Regions from separate parts of the Simiduia curdlanivorans genome, predicted to be linked through region 1. Evidence: predicted binding sites of a transcription regulator. Region 1 holds the regulator's gene; each other region holds the start of a gene.

Region 1 (3,862 bases):
GAACAGGCGCCAGTCGGCGGCGCTGATGTCGGCGCCAGATTTGCGAACCAAATGAACACCCTGCTCCATCACCTTGCGCCGCTCGCGCAATAGCGACTTTCGCTTTCTGGCGTTAAATGTAGCTAAAAACTCGTTAAAATCGTTAAAACTACGGTTAAACCAGTGAAACTGGGCTGTTTGCCGCTGCGCCCACCGGGCGCTTAATTGCTCACTCGCGGCGGCTTCTGGCAGTAGCCAGTGCAAGCTACTCAATTGCTCTGTCTCAACATGTTGCTCCAACCACTGCTGCACTTGCAGCAACTCCGCTGGGGTTAGCTGGCCGAACATGCGCGGGCCCCAGGCTGGGGTAAAGGGAATGGCGGCGACCAATTTGGGGTAATAGGGTCTACCGGCGCGCTGAAAGGCCTCGGCCCAGGCCCAGTCAAAAACGTACTCACCCCACGAATGTTGTTTCAAATACAAGGGTGCACAGGCAATGATCTGTCGCGCCGGGTTTCGAACCACCAAGTATTGAGGCTGCCAGCCCGACGCCGCACCGACGCAGCCGGCTTGCTCTAAGGCGTGCAAAAAATCGTACCGGCCAAAGGGGTAGCGACTGCGCAAAAGACTCTGCCAGGTGTTGGCACCTATGGCTTCGATGGTATCAACGAGTTCGATATTTAGCATGGCGCCATACTAAGGTTTGCTCGCCTACTTGGGTAGCGGCGCGCGCGCTAGTTATTGAGGTGTAATCTGTAGCAGTCGCTGTTTAGGGAAGTGACAGGTAAAACTCGAACCCTTGGCTACTTGGCTGCTGATGTCGAGCCGCGCGTCGTGGCGGGACAGGGCGTGTTTGACGATGGCTAAACCCAAGCCTGTGCCGCCTGTGGCACTGTTGCGGCTGTCGTCTACTCGGTAGAAGCGCTCGGTCAAGCGCGGCAGATGTTTAGCGTCTATACCCGGGCCGTTGTCGGCCACTTCCACCTGCAGGCCATATTGATCTTTGCGCGCATTGACGGTGATGGTGCTGGTGTTAGGCGTGTATTTAATGGCGTTGGTAATGAGGTTGCCGAAGGCACTCTGAAGTTCTTTTTCTACCCCGAGTATGGCGATATCGTCAGCGCAGTTTAACACCAGATTGCGCGGCTGCTTCGCCACCGAATGGGTTTCGTCGATTAGCCGGTTGAGCAGTGGATAGAGCGCAACCGGCTGATGCCGCTCGGGATTAACCTCTGTCTCGAGCACCGAAAGCGCAATTAGGTCGTTCACCAGCATGTGCATGCGCGAACACTGTTGTTGCATTTGCGCGAGTGGTTTCTGCCAGGCCTCGGGTTTATCGTCGGCGTCGGCGAGAGTCTCTAAATAGCCTTTGAGTACCGTCAGTGGCGTGCGCAGTTCGTGCGATACATTGGCGACGAAATCTTTGCGCATTTGCCCAAGCTTGTGCAGCGAGGTAATGTCGCGCGCCACCACTAGCCGTTCGTTTTGGCCATAGCGGGTGACTTGGAACTGCAGGCGCTGGTCTTTATTGCGCGAGGCGGGTAAATCGAGCGGCTGCCGGTAGTCTTGGTTTTCCATGTAGGCGACAAACTTGGGGTTGCGCACATAGTTCACCAGTGGCTGGCCTTGGTCGGTTTTCTCAAAGGCAAAGAGGCGCTCGGCAGCTGGGTTCCACCAGTCGATATTGCCCCGGCTGTCGAGTAACAGCACCGCATCGGGCAGTGCGCCGGTGGTTTCCTGAACGCGATTTAACACCTGCCTCACGCGATCCGACTCTTTTTCCTGGCGCTTTTGCAGCCGGTAAATGCTTTCGAAAATATCAGACCAAATCCCACTGGCCTCCGGCGGCGGCGATTTTTTGCGCTGGTTTAGCCACAAATCCAGCTGCCGTATTTGCCAAAGCATCCAAAAGATATAGAGGGTACAACCCAGCAACAGCGTGACCAGCACGGAGCCATTGGCCAGGCCAAAACCAATGCACAGCGTGGTGAACAGGGCGACGCGCTTGAGCTCGGCATGAAATCCTCTTAACACGAAACGTCCTTATTTGCTGGCGACTTTGGTGGAGAATCGATAGCCCGAACCGCGCACGGTTTGCACAAATCTGTCGTGTTCTTGCATGGATAGAGCCTTGCGCAGGCGCCTTATGTGAACGTCTACCGTGCGCTCATCAATATACACATTGCCGCCCCAGATGTGGTCGAGCAGCTGGCCGCGATTGTACACGCGCTCTTGGTGGGTCAGGAAAAAAGCCAGCAAGCGGTATTCGGTTGGACCCATATCCACCGGCTCATCGGCGATAGTAACGCGCTGGCTAATGGGGTCTAGGCACAATTGATCGACGGTGATGGGCTGTTCTGGTGTATCGGGTTCGATACGGCGCAGCACGGCCTTTAACCGCGCAATCAGCTCGCGCGGCGAAAACGGCTTAGTGATGTAATCATCGGCGCCTGTCTCTAGGCCCTGAATTTTATTATCTTCCTCGCCCTTCGCCGTGAGCATGATAATGGGGGTTTTGGCCGTGATCTCTTCGCGCTTTAACCGCCTAGCTAGCTCGATGCCCGATGTGCCCGGCATCATCCAGTCTAACAGGATTAAATCGGGCTTCTCATCAATCGCCAAGGCGTGACCCTGCTGGGCATTTTCCGCTTCTAGACAGCGGTAGTCTGCCATCTCCAAGGCCACGCGCAACATGTCGCGAATGGAGGGTTCGTCATCGATGATCAAAATGGTCTTTTTGCTCATAACCGGTTCGTCTGCACTTTGGTTGGACCTGTATTAGATTACGGTTAGATGACAGTTATATGACGAGGCCTCTAATCAAGCTAGCAGGGTATCAGCCAGTATGCCGGCAAATATCACCGCGCCCACCCATTTGTTGTTAAGAAAGGCCTGAAAGCAGGCCTTAGGTTGGCGTTTGCGGCTGAGCCAGAGCTGCCAAATAAACAGCAAAGCGGCACCAGCTAGGCCGGCGAGATAGTAGTGCCCAAGCTTAAAGTGATCGCCCGCCAACCACAGCGCAAACAGTGTCATTAGCTGCAAACAGCCGATAATCACGAGATCCAGTTCGCCAAACAGTATGGCGGTGGATTTAACCCCAATGCGCAAATCGTCGGCGCGATCCACCATGGCGTAGTAGGTATCGTAGGCCACGGTCCAGAGTACTACGGCTGTATATATGAGCCAGATGCCGTTATCCAGATCACCGCGCACGGCGGCAAAGGCCATGGGAATACTCATGGCAAAGGCGGCGCCCAACACCACTTGCGGTAAGTGGGTGTGACGTTTCATGTAGGGGTAAATCGTTGCGAGTGCCAAGGCACCAAAGGCCAGCGAAAGGGTTAATAGGTTGGTGAGCAGGACCAGAAAAAAGGCGCAGATAATGAGCCCAGCGAAGCACAATAACGCGCCGGACGGCGTCACTTCGCCGGTTGCCAGAGGGCGCGACTTGGTGCGAGCCACTTGCCCGTCGACCTTGCGATCGGCGTAGTCGTTAATAACACAACCCGCCGCGCGCATAACAATGACGCCTGCTACAAAGATAGCGAGCACTCGCAAACTGGGTGTGCCATCGGCCGCGATCCAGAGCGCCCAGAGCGTGGGCCAGAGTAACAACAAGGTGCCGATGGGTTTATCAAAGCGCATTAGGCGCCAATAGGCGCCTAGGGTCGAGGTGCCGGCTTTTACTTGGCGCGCTGGTTTGGTCGAGCGCGTTTTTGCTGCGGTTGACTTCCTGGGTTGATCCTTGGCCATGTGATGTTCCTTAAAGGCTCGCGAGAAAGTCTGGTAGGAATACTTCGCTCACCAGTAGTGGGTTCTTGTCGATGTAGAAAACCGAGCGCCGGCCCCACAAGTCGACGGCAACCGGCAATTTCAAGTCAGG
Region 2 (3,862 bases), on a different contig from region 1:
CGCGTGCGCGAAGTGCAAGATAGATTAGAGCGCCGAATTGCCTTGGAAAATGTGTCTTATTATTTAACCGCTGGGCAAGATTTAACCGAGGCTGAATTTATCAATGCGGTGCTTAGCGAAGCCGATTGTGATTTGTTATTAGATGTAAACAATATTTATGTGAACAGCATTAATCACCGCTATAACGCCAGTGATTTTCTGCGCCAACTGCCGGGTGCCCGCACCGCCTATTACCACATTGCGGGTCACTATGACGAAGCGGAAGACTTAAAAGTAGATACCCACGGCGCCGATGTGATCGAGCCGGTTTGGGCTTTGCTGGAACAGGCTTACGGCCTGTTTGGCGTGAGGCCGACGCTGTTGGAACGGGATTTCAATATTCCGCCTTTGGTGGATATGTTGGCCGAGTTGAATCGAGTAAAGCAGATTCAGACGCGCGCCTTAGCGGGTGGCGCGCACGATTTTCGCACCGGCTCACCGACTTCCTCAGGTGTTATAGCATGAGCGAAAGTGCCACCACATTCAGTCGCGCGCAATATTCGCTGACGCAATATCTGCGTAACCCTGCGCGCTGCGCGGCGCCGGAAGGCGTCGAGCGGCGGCGGTTACAGGTTTATCAAGAGCTGATTTTTAATAATATCGAAGATTTTTTAAGCAGTGGTTTTCCCGTGCTGCGCAGCCTCGTGGCGGACGATACTTGGCTTGCCCTCGTGCGTTTGTTCGTCGCCGACTACCGCGCTCACTCGCCTTACTTTTTAGAGATCGGGCAAGAGTTTTTGAACTTCGTTTCGGCCTCTGAAAAAGCCCAAGCCCTGCTGCCGCCCTTTGCCACTGAACTCATGCACTATGAATGGGTGGAGCTGGCGCTCGATGTAGCACCGGAGTCCTTGCCTGAGCCGGCCGATAAGCCGCCGGTAACCCTTGCCACCAACGTCCGCTTATCGGCATTGGCTTGGCCTCTGGTATATCAATACCCAGTGCAAACCATTGGCCCTGCGCATCAACCGAGCGATATACCGGCGCTGCCAACCTTTCTACTGGTGCACCGCGATCGCCAGCACCGAGTTAAATTCATGGCGCTGAACGGCTTGAGTTATAGCCTGTTGGATGCGGTGGATAAGGGGGCGCAACTGGGCCTGAAACGCTTAATTCATGACTTGTTTGAGTTGGTACACGGGAACCAAGGTACGCCAGTGTCAGCGCTGTTCACGGAACAGGCCTTGGCCTTAGTTCAGCGCTTTGTAGACCAAGATATACTTCACATTTGCTAAAAATTGGCGCCTGTCTATTCTAATGTCACTTGACAGTTTTATGACAAAAGTAGCTTATTCGAAGTTCTTTTCTTAATTAAAAGCCCATTTTTAATTGCTTAATCTTCTTTGCTCGACACTCTTGTCATTTTTCTGCAATATTTCGCGGCCAGAATGCACGCCAATCCGGTGAAGTGTTTCACTCGATGAAATGAAATGCCTAAAAACTGAAATGCCTAAAAAACGTAAAGGGGATTATCCATGCAAGCATCACTGAAAAAAGTTCTGCCGTTCGCTATCGCAGCGGTTTTGCCAATGGCCGCACAAGCTGAAGGCCCAATTGACGGAAAAATTTACGGCAAGATCAACCTCTCAGTAGAAAATCAGGACGAAGCCGGTGTTTCTACCAATGAACTGCAGAGCAATGCCTCGCGTTTGGGCTTTGCTGGCAAGACCGCGCTGTCCGATAGCTTGAGCGTGATTTATCAGCTGGAATACGAAGTAGACCCAGATTCAGGTACTGACGTATTCAAGCAACGCAATAGCTATGTAGGCTTAGCCGGTGGCTTCGGTAGTGTTATTGCTGGTGTGCACGATACCCCTACCAAACTGCTGCAAAACAAAGTTGATCTGTTCAACGACCTGCAGGGCGATATCAAAAGCATCATCACCAAGAGTGAAGTGCGCTCTAAAAATACCGTGATGTACGCCACGCCTGAGATGGGTGGTTTCTTTGCCCAAGGCGCTTACGTGATGAGCGAAGCTGAAAACGTAGACGATGGTTACTCTGTTGCCGGTGGTTGGGAAAACGACACCTTCTACGCCGGTATCAGCTATGACACCGACGTGCGCGCAGTGGACTCGACCGTGATTCGCGGTGTTGTGCAGGCGACCTTGGGCAGCTTCCAACTGGGCCTGTTGGCTGAGACCGATGACACAGCCGGTGTTGAAACCGACGGTTGGGCAGTGAGTGGCCAATACAAGATGGGCGACTGGGCCTTGAAGGCGCAGGCTGGTCAATCTGATATTTCTACCGCTGGCGGCGAAACCTATTCATTAGGTGCCGATTACAAGCTCGCCAAAAACACCAAGCTGTTTGGTTTCTACACCAATGAAACCGCTGACAGCGAAGCGAAAGAAGCTGACTACGTCGGCTTGGGCATTGAGCACAAGTTCTAGTATTCGGTTTTCGTGATAAGGGTGCTTCGGCACCCTTTTTGTGTTTTTGAGGAAGACAAATGATAGTGCACAGTAGATTGATAAACGCCGGGGTGTTTTGCCTCGCCTGCTTGGTGATAGGGCAGGCCCAAGCGGCGGAGGTGACGCTAGATGCAGAGGGTAAACCCTGCGAGGAGATGGTGGATTTGTCGGAAACCGGGCAGTTCCATCGTTTGCACTTTGAGTGCGCTGAGGACAAGCCTGCGCCTCACTCTTCCGATCCGGCACCGGTACAGGTTCCCGCGCCGGTGCTGGAACAAGCGCCATTAGTCGCGCAAACGCCTGCGCGCGCGGCAGAGATCCTCACCGTTCGCGCATCGCTAGAGCTTGCCAATGCCGATAGCTTGCAGCGCGCTCAACATCAGCTGTTTCAGAAAATGGTCCAGGTTTGTACCCACGGCTGGCGCAAAGTGAGTGAAAGCGTGGTGCCGGAAGGTCAGCACCAATATCAACTGACCGTTCAATACCGGTGCCTCGGCCGATAGTTAGGCAATGTTTGCAGACACCCCCGCTCGTTGGCATTACAATGGCGCCCTCATTTTTACCCGGTGGCGTTATTGCGCCAGCAAAAAGTGTATGCAGCGAGTAGTGTTATGACATGGCAAATAGCTTGGCGATCCTTTTCTGCAGCGGCGCTGCTTCTGTGCTGCTGTAATGCGGCACCTCTATTCGCGCAAGATGGCGCCTCTGAGCAAGACCCTTGGGAGGGCTTCAATCGCAAGATGTTTGCCTTTAACGACGGCTTAGATACTTATTTGTTGCGCCCGCTGGCCGTGGGTTACCGCGCTGTGTTGCCCGACCCGGTGGAAGTGGGGGTGGACAATGTGTTTTTAAACTTGCGCGAAATTACCAACGTTTTTAACGATGTGTTGCAGTGGAAATGGGACAAGGCGGCCAATGATACGGCGCGTTTTCTGATTAATTCCACCGTGGGTGTTGTGGGTGTTTTCGATGTGGCCGGCCACTTTGGCTTGTTGAGGGGCGACGGTGAGGATTTTGGCCAAACCTTAGCGGCTTGGGGTGTCGGTCAGGGGCCTTATATGATGTTGCCTTTTCTCGGCCCATCAACCCTGCGGCGCACCGCTGCTATTCCGCTGGACCTCGACACCCTACCCATTGTTCAAATTGGTGATGTCGCGGTTCGCAACAGCGTATTGGGGCTGAGATTCGTTTCTCTGCGCGCCCAATTGCTGCCGTTTGAAGACAGCATCTCCGGCGATAAGTATGTGTTTATTCGCGAGGCCTATTTGCAAAATAGGCAGTTCCTCATCAACGACGGCGTGGTCGAAGATGATTTCGGTGGCGATGACGAATACGGCGATTATTAGCACCAAAGCTGGTGCTAATCATGCCCATAAAAAAACCCGCTTAGCGGGTTTTTTTAATTGAGAAGC
Region 3 (3,862 bases), on a different contig from region 1:
CAACGCTTGATCGTATTGCAATTGATAAAGCTCAACACCATTGATATTCCAATGGCTGACATCTACCACACGCTCAGCCGCAGCCGGTGATGCCAATACATGGTCAAGTGAACCCACCTGATCTGAACCGTAAAAGAAGTAGGAAAAGCCCTGCGGGTCATACACATCCTTGAGCGAAACCAAGCCATAGGTTTTAGTAACTTCGGCAGCCAGCGTATTGCCAGCTTGCGTATTCACCGCACCTTTTATGGTATAACCGCGCGCCTCGGCTGAGTAATCCGTTAACACCGCAATGGGGTCTTCCTGGCTGTAGCTATTGAGATCACCAATGACCAAGCGCTTTTCTGGCAATGGCATCTGCTCCAATGCCTCACCCAAGGCCACCGCAGCGGACACGCGCAGCGCGTTACAGCTGCCTTGCGCTAAGGTGAGATCAGTCGGGCTATTCTCATCTTCATAACAGGCCGAGCCTTTCGATTTAAAGTGATTGACCACAACGGCAAAGGTATCGCCCGTGTCGCGATGCACGAAGCGCTGCACCAAACTATTGCGCATGGCAACCACGGCGCCATTGCTCTCTTGCCGTGGCAATTCAATACCCTCCATCAAACCCAGTGCCCTCACTTTTTTGTGTTTATAGATAATGGCATTGCTGATGGCATCCGTGCCCGTTGCGCTCTCATCAACACTAAAGGCATAACGATACACTGACCGGCCAACTTCCCGATTCAACGCCGTAACCAAGGAGCGAATGGCACTTGACCTACCGAAGCCATCATTTTCTATTTCAATTAAACCGACAACGTCGGCGTCCAACACGGCCAGCGCTTTGACAATCCGGGCTTCCTGTAATGCAAACTCTTCTGCATTTCCAGCGCCGCGGTTCTCTGGATAGCTAAAGGTGACACTGCCATCGTCGAGCACTTTGCCATTGAAATAGTTGAGTACATTGAAACTCGCCACCGATAAATTACCATGGCGAATATCCGGTGCCTCTTGGCGACTCGACACAATAGCAAAGCTATCTTTACTGGGGTTGATACGGTAAGCGCCGAATGAAAAATTCAGCGGGCCAGTGGCCGATACGACATCGCCAACACGTGGCGCGTTGGCATAGTTAAGGCCATCAACATTTTCTGTCGAATAGAAATCAATGCTATCTGGGTAGCTAGCGTCAACACTATCTTCAACAAGAAGAATGTTAGCCGTAGCATTCGCAACCGCCTGTTGATATTCAGCACTTAAAGGTACCGCCACATCCGTTGGCGACCACTTCAGATCATCACTGATAAACATTTCACCGTACTTGGTGAAATTGTCCAAGCTGAATATCTTAGCGTTATTAACACTGGCAACCATACCCTCAAGACTTTCCAAATTTACTAGCCCCTCATAGGGCATAGGAACAACTACTGCGGCAACCATTTCATCCGCTAGGCCGCAGTCAAGCACCTCGCTCGCTTTAATCTGGCTATTGCCATAATACTCACCAGCCTCGCCTAGAACGCGAACAATATGTTGCTTAATAACTTGGCCTGGAAAACTGCCAAAGATAAAAATACCTTCCGAGCTGGCACTGTTGTCATCATAATCGGCTGCCTCCTCTTGCAGGAAAAAGCCATTGCTGCGCAACCCGGTCACGATACCTTCAACCACCACCTGCTCACCGGCATTCGTCACCGAGTCAGCAGTACCCTGCACACCACTAATCAACGTGGCAGGCTCTGAACAGGCGCCAATTTCGAGTGTTTCTCCATTGCCAGTACCGTCACCATTGCCGCCACCTGAATCACCAATATCGCTAAAACTGGCAATGGGCATGGCACTCACAGCGCCGGCATTATCTAACTCACCGTCCCAGGCATCCGCTCCGCTAAAGCGCCATTCACTCGCAGCGAAAACGCCATGATTGGCAGCACTGCCATTGTTGCGATAGGCCCAGCCGTCTTGATGATCCCAAGCCGTGCCAGTGCCATCCACATTAATGTCGCCGAACTGATCGATAACAATACCGTCTTTAAAAATTTCGATGGCATCATCGCCGTTTATGTTGGCGGTAGAGTCATTAAATAGGTAAGTAGGCGTGAAGCCAAAATAGTCGGTAAACCCGTCAGAACCGTAACTCGAAGAATAGCTGGTGACATACAAGTAATTCCCTGCCCCCACTTCAATAGCTGGAAAGGTCATCTCTTGGCCGTCTGAACCGCCGCCATTATTCGCCGAGCCCGCGCCATAAATACTCAGGTCCGCTATATACGCATCGGTATACAACTCGAAACCTTTCGGCAGGCCGCCCGGCAAGGGGCCGTCAAACACACCGGTAATAACAAGATCAGCTTGCGTCTGCAGCGATAGCGCCGCCAACACAGCGGCAAGAATGCCATGATTTTTCATTAACAATATCCTTATTCGCGTTATAAGTGGGCAGGCTTAAAGGTAAGCCAAAACATGAGATAAAACGGTTAACGGGCGCATTTGAGCAAAAGCAAATGACGAACGAATAGCATTTACATGACGCTTATAAGAAACATTTATGACGAATAAAATATCTGCAAATATACGCCTAAAAAGCCATTCTTTTCGCTGAGAAAAGTGTGACAAATTTACTTAATACGCCGTCAAAAACACGTGATCTTGCTGAGAACAAAGATCTATAAATATATCGCTACCCATCGAATCGCTAGTCTCGCCGAAGAAACACACAGGCTTAGCGTGCCGTCTAACTGGCAACACCCATTTCCTGTCACATAAGTGCAACAAAAAATTCATTTAATGACAGCTAAGTCGTGCCGATAGCACCTTAATATCCTTGGTTAAATGACCCCTATGCTCAATCTCAGTGTGCGAACCAAACTTATATTACTGATCTTATTGCCTTTGATAGTCACCTTTACCTTAGCGCTTTTTGCTCAGGCTCAATTGAAGGCGGTTGGCAATGCCAGTCAGCAGATAGCCAAGCAACGGTTGATGCCGCTGTGGCAGCTCAGCCAGCTGTCGCAGATGTATACCAATGGGGTTATCGATACAGCGCACAAAGCCCGTGCGCAGATGCTGTTGTGGTCCGAAGCCGAAATGAAAATTAAGACAAGCCGCACGGATATTCAACGCGCTTGGGCAACCTATTTAGGCAATACATTAAGTGCGGAGGAAACTGACATTTTACGTCGGGCCGAGCCATCGATAAAAACGGCGGATCTAACAATCGCTAAATTGGAACAATTGATCAGCGACCAATCATCCTATGAACTGGGCAACTATATCGATTTAGAGATGTATAGCGGCCTAGAGCCACTGCTTAACAATCTAGACCAACTTATCCTGATTCAAGGCGAGCTAGGGGCGAAAGCCGCAGAAAATGCCTTACTCATGTCCAACCAAGCCAGCGCAACATTTTTTTCCTGGGTTGCCGGCCTTGCTCTCCTCTTACTCATAGCTGGCTTTTGGGTATTCCGCAGTATCAGAAGACCCATGACACAACTACTAACAACTATCACCAAAATAGAAAGGGACAAAGATCTGACGCTACGCACTCACATTGCCGATGGCAATGAGTTTGGCGACATGGGGCGCCGCTTTGATCGCATGATGACGACTATTGGTAGGTTAGTTAATGACATTCAAACAGTAGGCGATCAATTAAGCGGCGCGGCGGGTACGCTTTTAGACACCAATCAAAACAGCGGCCAAAGAATTAATCAGCAACAGCTTGAAATTGATCACGTATCTGAATCGACACAGGCACTCAATGCCTCAGCATCCGTTGTCTTAGAACAAGTTCAAGAAACCGAAACAGCAACAGATGCCGCCGATAAGGTTGCCGGAAAGGGGGCATTTATTATTAAAGACGCGATAACGGCCATCA
Region 4 (3,862 bases), on a different contig from region 1:
TGCGCTTCTTGCGGCCGGTTTGCTATCAGGCCTTGCCCGATGACTTTTTACCCGCGGCATTGCAAGACGCTAACCCCGATAATTTACAGCGCCTTGTGGATGGCGTGAGGGGTTAATACCTTCGGCGCTTTTATTGATTGATGTTTACGGCGAGCTTGTGAGTGCCAAGCTCGTCGGTAAACTCGCTGACATGATTAGCAGCAGGCGCTACCGCTATTGGTGGCAGCCTCGGTATCGTAGGGTAGGGCGGTTCCGCAACCATCGAAAATGCCGAAGTGTTTGTCCCAGTTACCAATAAAGTCAAAATGCGCGTTGAAGCGCGTGTCGTGCAACATGCGCCAGGTGTTACCGCACACGGGAAAGACTTTTCCCGTGGCAATGTGGTGGTGTTTATCTAGGGTGAAACTGTGAGGGTGATGTTCGATGCTACCTTTATAGATGACGGCCTGGCCATAGTCTTCACAGAAGGGCTCTAACTCGGCAAGCTTAAATAACCGGTAAGTGGCGGAAAAAAATTGAATGTCGCCACACTTCGCCTTTAATGCTTGGTTTTCGATGCTGATAGGCGCGTCCTTTACCAAGCGCGGATCTAAGAAGCCGCAGGCTTTGGCCGTATTGTGAAAATCATTCCAATAAAAAGCGCCCGATAAACACTCGCCAAATAGCACTGGGTCTTGCGCTAGCTGCGCGGGCATACGCCGGTCGGCATAAACGTCGGAAAAATACATTTCGCCACCTGGCTTAAGTAACCGGTAGGCTTGCTTTAGCACGGCGGCTTTGTCGGTACATAGGTTGATCACGCAGTTAGACACGATAACATCAAGGCTATTGTCGGGAATGTCGAGCCGATCGAGATGCTCGAGCTCCCCCTGCAGGAAAGTGACGTTGGCGATTTTATAGCCGAATTTTCCGCGGTGATAGTCGATGTGGCGCCTTGCTACATCCAGTTGCGGCTCAGTCATGTCCACGCCAATCACAGAGCCTTGTTCCCCCACCAGCGCCGATAGGGCATAGCAATCTCGCCCGGCGCCTGATCCCAAATCTAATATGCGCAGGCCTTCAATGTGTTCGGGTAGCACTAGGCCGCAGCCGTAGTAGCGAGCGTGCACCTCATCGTGGATGGCGGCCAATATGGGTTTTAAATATTCAGGTGGCTGTTCGCCGGTGCAACAGGCGTTGGTTTGTAGGTCTGAAGATTGTTGCAGGGTTTCGCCGTAGTAGGTCTTAACATCTTCGCGCATGAATATCCCCAAAGGAAAGAAGTGTGCCATTGTCGTAGGGCAGTTTGAGCTACGTGGGTGCCTATTGTTACAGAATGGTCTTATTTTTGTCACATCTCTGCCACGAATTTGTCACGCCAGAGCGTTAACTTGCTCAGGAAGATAGCAAATTTAAGGTGAAAATGATGATCAATGTTGAACAATCTGTCGCTACGAAGTTACCTTGGTTGGGCACCAGCTCTCCGATTGTGCGTCAGTCAGCATTGGGAGTCTTTCGCAAGCTGGTACACCAAGACGAAATTAATAATTTCTTACTCGAGCATAAAGACCTTAAAAACTTTAGCTTTATCGATAAAGTGTTTGAGTATTTCAATTTTAGCTACAGCCTGTCGTCAAAGAGCCGAGCCAATATTCCCTCAGAGGGGCGCGTGGTTATAGTGGCCAATCACCCAATAGGCTCATTGGATGGGCTAGCGTTACTGCGCGCCGTGGGCGAGATTCGCGCCGATGTTAAAATAGTCGCCAATGATTTGTTGGCTTCTTTCAGTCAATTATCCGAGCTTCTGATCCCCATCGATAATATGGGCCAGTCGTCCTACCGCAAAAGTTACCGAGCGGTAATCGAAGCGTTAGAAGACGACTGTGCGATTATTGTGTTTCCGGCGGGTGAGGTGTCCCGAGTTAGCCCTGTGGGTGTGCGCGACGGGCGCTGGCAGACGGGCTTCCTACATTTTGCCCGTAAAACCGGCGCCAATATTTTACCTGTTCATATCGAAGCCCGTAATTCAGCCTTGTTTTACAGCTTGTCGATGATTTACAAGCCGCTCAGTACCCTGTGGTTAGCGCGCGAGATGTTTAATAAAAACCATACAGATATAAAGTTTCGCGTCGGCGACCCACTGCCGGCAAAAGGCTTTGAAGCGCTTCAAGTTGCCGATAGATCGGTGGCGGCGCGCTTAAAAAAGTATATCTACAAAATGGGCAAGGGCAATGCCAATGGCTTCGTCACCGAAAAGACCTTAGCGCACCCAGAAAATGCCAACGCTTTAAAACAGCAGCTGAGCTTTCAAACACTGCTCGGTGCAACACGCGATAGCAATCAAATCTATCTGGCGCAGTATTTGGAAGATTCGCCACTCATGCGCGAGCTTGGGCGCTTGCGCGAAGCAACCTTTCGCAAGGTGGGCGAGGGCACTGGTTCGCGTCGGGATTTGGATAACTATGATCGCACCTATCAACACTTGATCCTGTGGGATAACCAGCGTTTGGCCATTGCCGGTGGTTATCGCCTAGGCGACTGTCGCCAAATTATTGAGCAGCAGGGCGTCGAGGGCTTATACACGGCTGAGTTGTTCACCTATCAAGCGGCCGCAATGCCATTGTTATCCCAAGCTGTAGAGTTGGGGCGTAGCTTCGTTTCGCCTTATTACTGGGGTAAAAATAGCTTGGATTATTTATGGCAGGGCTTGGGTGTGTTTTTAAAGCACCGACCCGATGTTCGCTATTTAGTTGGCCCCGTGTCAATGAGTGCCGATATTCCGAAACATTTACGCAATAGGCTGGTGCACCATTATCAAAACTTCCATGCCAGTGAGCAGCTCTTGGCCTTAAGCCATCAACCTTTCGTCTTGGAGCCACACATTCAAGAGGCTTTGGATTTAGAATTAGGCGAGTGCGACAGAGAGGTGAGCTTTAAGCGATTGCAGGCCGCCTTCGCAGCGGAAGACTGTAAGATGCCCGTGCTGTTTAAGCAGTATGCAGCATTGTTTGAAGAGGGTGGTTTTACCCTCATGGATTTTGGCGTGGACGCTGAGTTTGGCCATTGTGTTGACGGTTTATTCATTGCCGATCTACACGCCTTAAAAGCCGCTAAGCGCAAACGTTATTTAGGTTCTTAAAAATACCTAACTAATAATTAATTACCTCCCCGAAAGCAGATGCCAGGGCGTTTTCGCCTCGTTATCTGCTGTCCAGTGGGATAGCAAGCGTTTCAATAGCCTCCGTGCTTTGCTATCCATATACTTTCATTTATTGACTAAAACAGCATTATACGCACGCTTCACTGCTATTGGATTCATTTAAAAATTCAATCACTATTTTCCAGTCCTTTGCCTGTTTGGCGCCGTAACACCGGTGCAATTTTAAACAAACACTTCGCCAAAAAAGGATGACTGAGATGAATATTAGAACCCTTGCTGCAGTGGGCTTGTTGCCGTTGGTATTGGCTGGCTGCCCATTTGATGACGACGATGATGATCCTATCGTTGAGCCGGAAGTTTTATCCACCAGCGTGAGAGTGTTTCATGCATCACCAGATGCGCCCGCGGTAAACCTTTTGGTTAATGGTGGCGAAGCCGCAGCCGGTTTAGATTATGCACAATCTACAGGTGTGTTGACCCTTGATGAAGGTACCTATACCGTTGCTGTGGAGGGTATTGTGCCCGCAGGCAATGTTACTGTTATTGGTCCTGTAGATTTGGATTTGGTGGGTGATACCCATTATGATGTTATTGCGGCAAATGCTGTAGCCGACATAGAACCCATTGTAATTTCCGATAGCGGCAGCTTAAGCGATGCCAGCTTAGTTCGAGTGAGAGTCGCTCATTTAACGGCAACTGCACCAGCCGTAAACGTATTTGTTA

Evidence for each region. The regulator PhoB, encoded in region 1, activates phosphate uptake and scavenging genes when phosphate is short. The targets are predictions, from matches to a motif close to TGTCATAAANNTGTAACA.
Region 2: the regulator PhoB is predicted to act here: its motif matches at 1,394-1,411, upstream of QWY82_RS17615 (porin).
Region 3: the regulator PhoB is predicted to act here: its motif matches at 2,522-2,539, upstream of QWY82_RS18315 (ExeM/NucH family extracellular endonuclease).
Region 4: the regulator PhoB is predicted to act here: its motif matches at 1,318-1,335, upstream of olsF (bifunctional ornithine lipid synthase OlsF).

What each region holds. Positions count from the first base shown of each region.
Region 1 covers NZ_JAUFQG010000004.1:840,624-844,485, reverse strand. Annotated here, with positions in the region: gene QWY82_RS03915 (GNAT family N-acetyltransferase) at 1-666, opposite strand, end outside; gene phoR (phosphate regulon sensor histidine kinase PhoR) at 718-2,013, opposite strand; gene phoB (phosphate regulon transcriptional regulator PhoB) at 2,023-2,724, opposite strand; gene ubiA (4-hydroxybenzoate octaprenyltransferase) at 2,800-3,732, opposite strand; gene QWY82_RS03895 (chorismate--pyruvate lyase family protein) at 3,743-3,862, opposite strand, start outside.
Region 2 covers NZ_JAUFQG010000006.1:863,128-866,989, reverse strand. Annotated here, with positions in the region: gene QWY82_RS17625 (HvfB family MNIO-type RiPP peptide maturase) at 1-504, shown strand, start outside; gene QWY82_RS17620 (HvfC family RiPP maturation protein) at 501-1,271, shown strand; gene QWY82_RS17615 (porin) at 1,512-2,429, shown strand; gene QWY82_RS17610 (hypothetical protein) at 2,489-2,953, shown strand; gene QWY82_RS17605 (MlaA family lipoprotein) at 3,062-3,796, shown strand; gene QWY82_RS17600 (PilZ domain-containing protein) at 3,850-3,862, opposite strand, start outside.
Region 3 covers NZ_JAUFQG010000006.1:1,030,926-1,034,787, forward strand. Annotated here, with positions in the region: gene QWY82_RS18315 (ExeM/NucH family extracellular endonuclease) at 1-2,394, opposite strand, end outside; gene QWY82_RS18320 (methyl-accepting chemotaxis protein) at 2,827-3,862, shown strand, end outside.
Region 4 covers NZ_JAUFQG010000006.1:441,631-445,492, reverse strand. Annotated here, with positions in the region: gene QWY82_RS15840 (aldehyde dehydrogenase (NADP(+))) at 1-116, shown strand, start outside; gene QWY82_RS15835 (methyltransferase domain-containing protein) at 195-1,241, opposite strand; gene olsF (bifunctional ornithine lipid synthase OlsF) at 1,406-3,118, shown strand; gene QWY82_RS15825 (DUF4397 domain-containing protein) at 3,397-3,862, shown strand, end outside.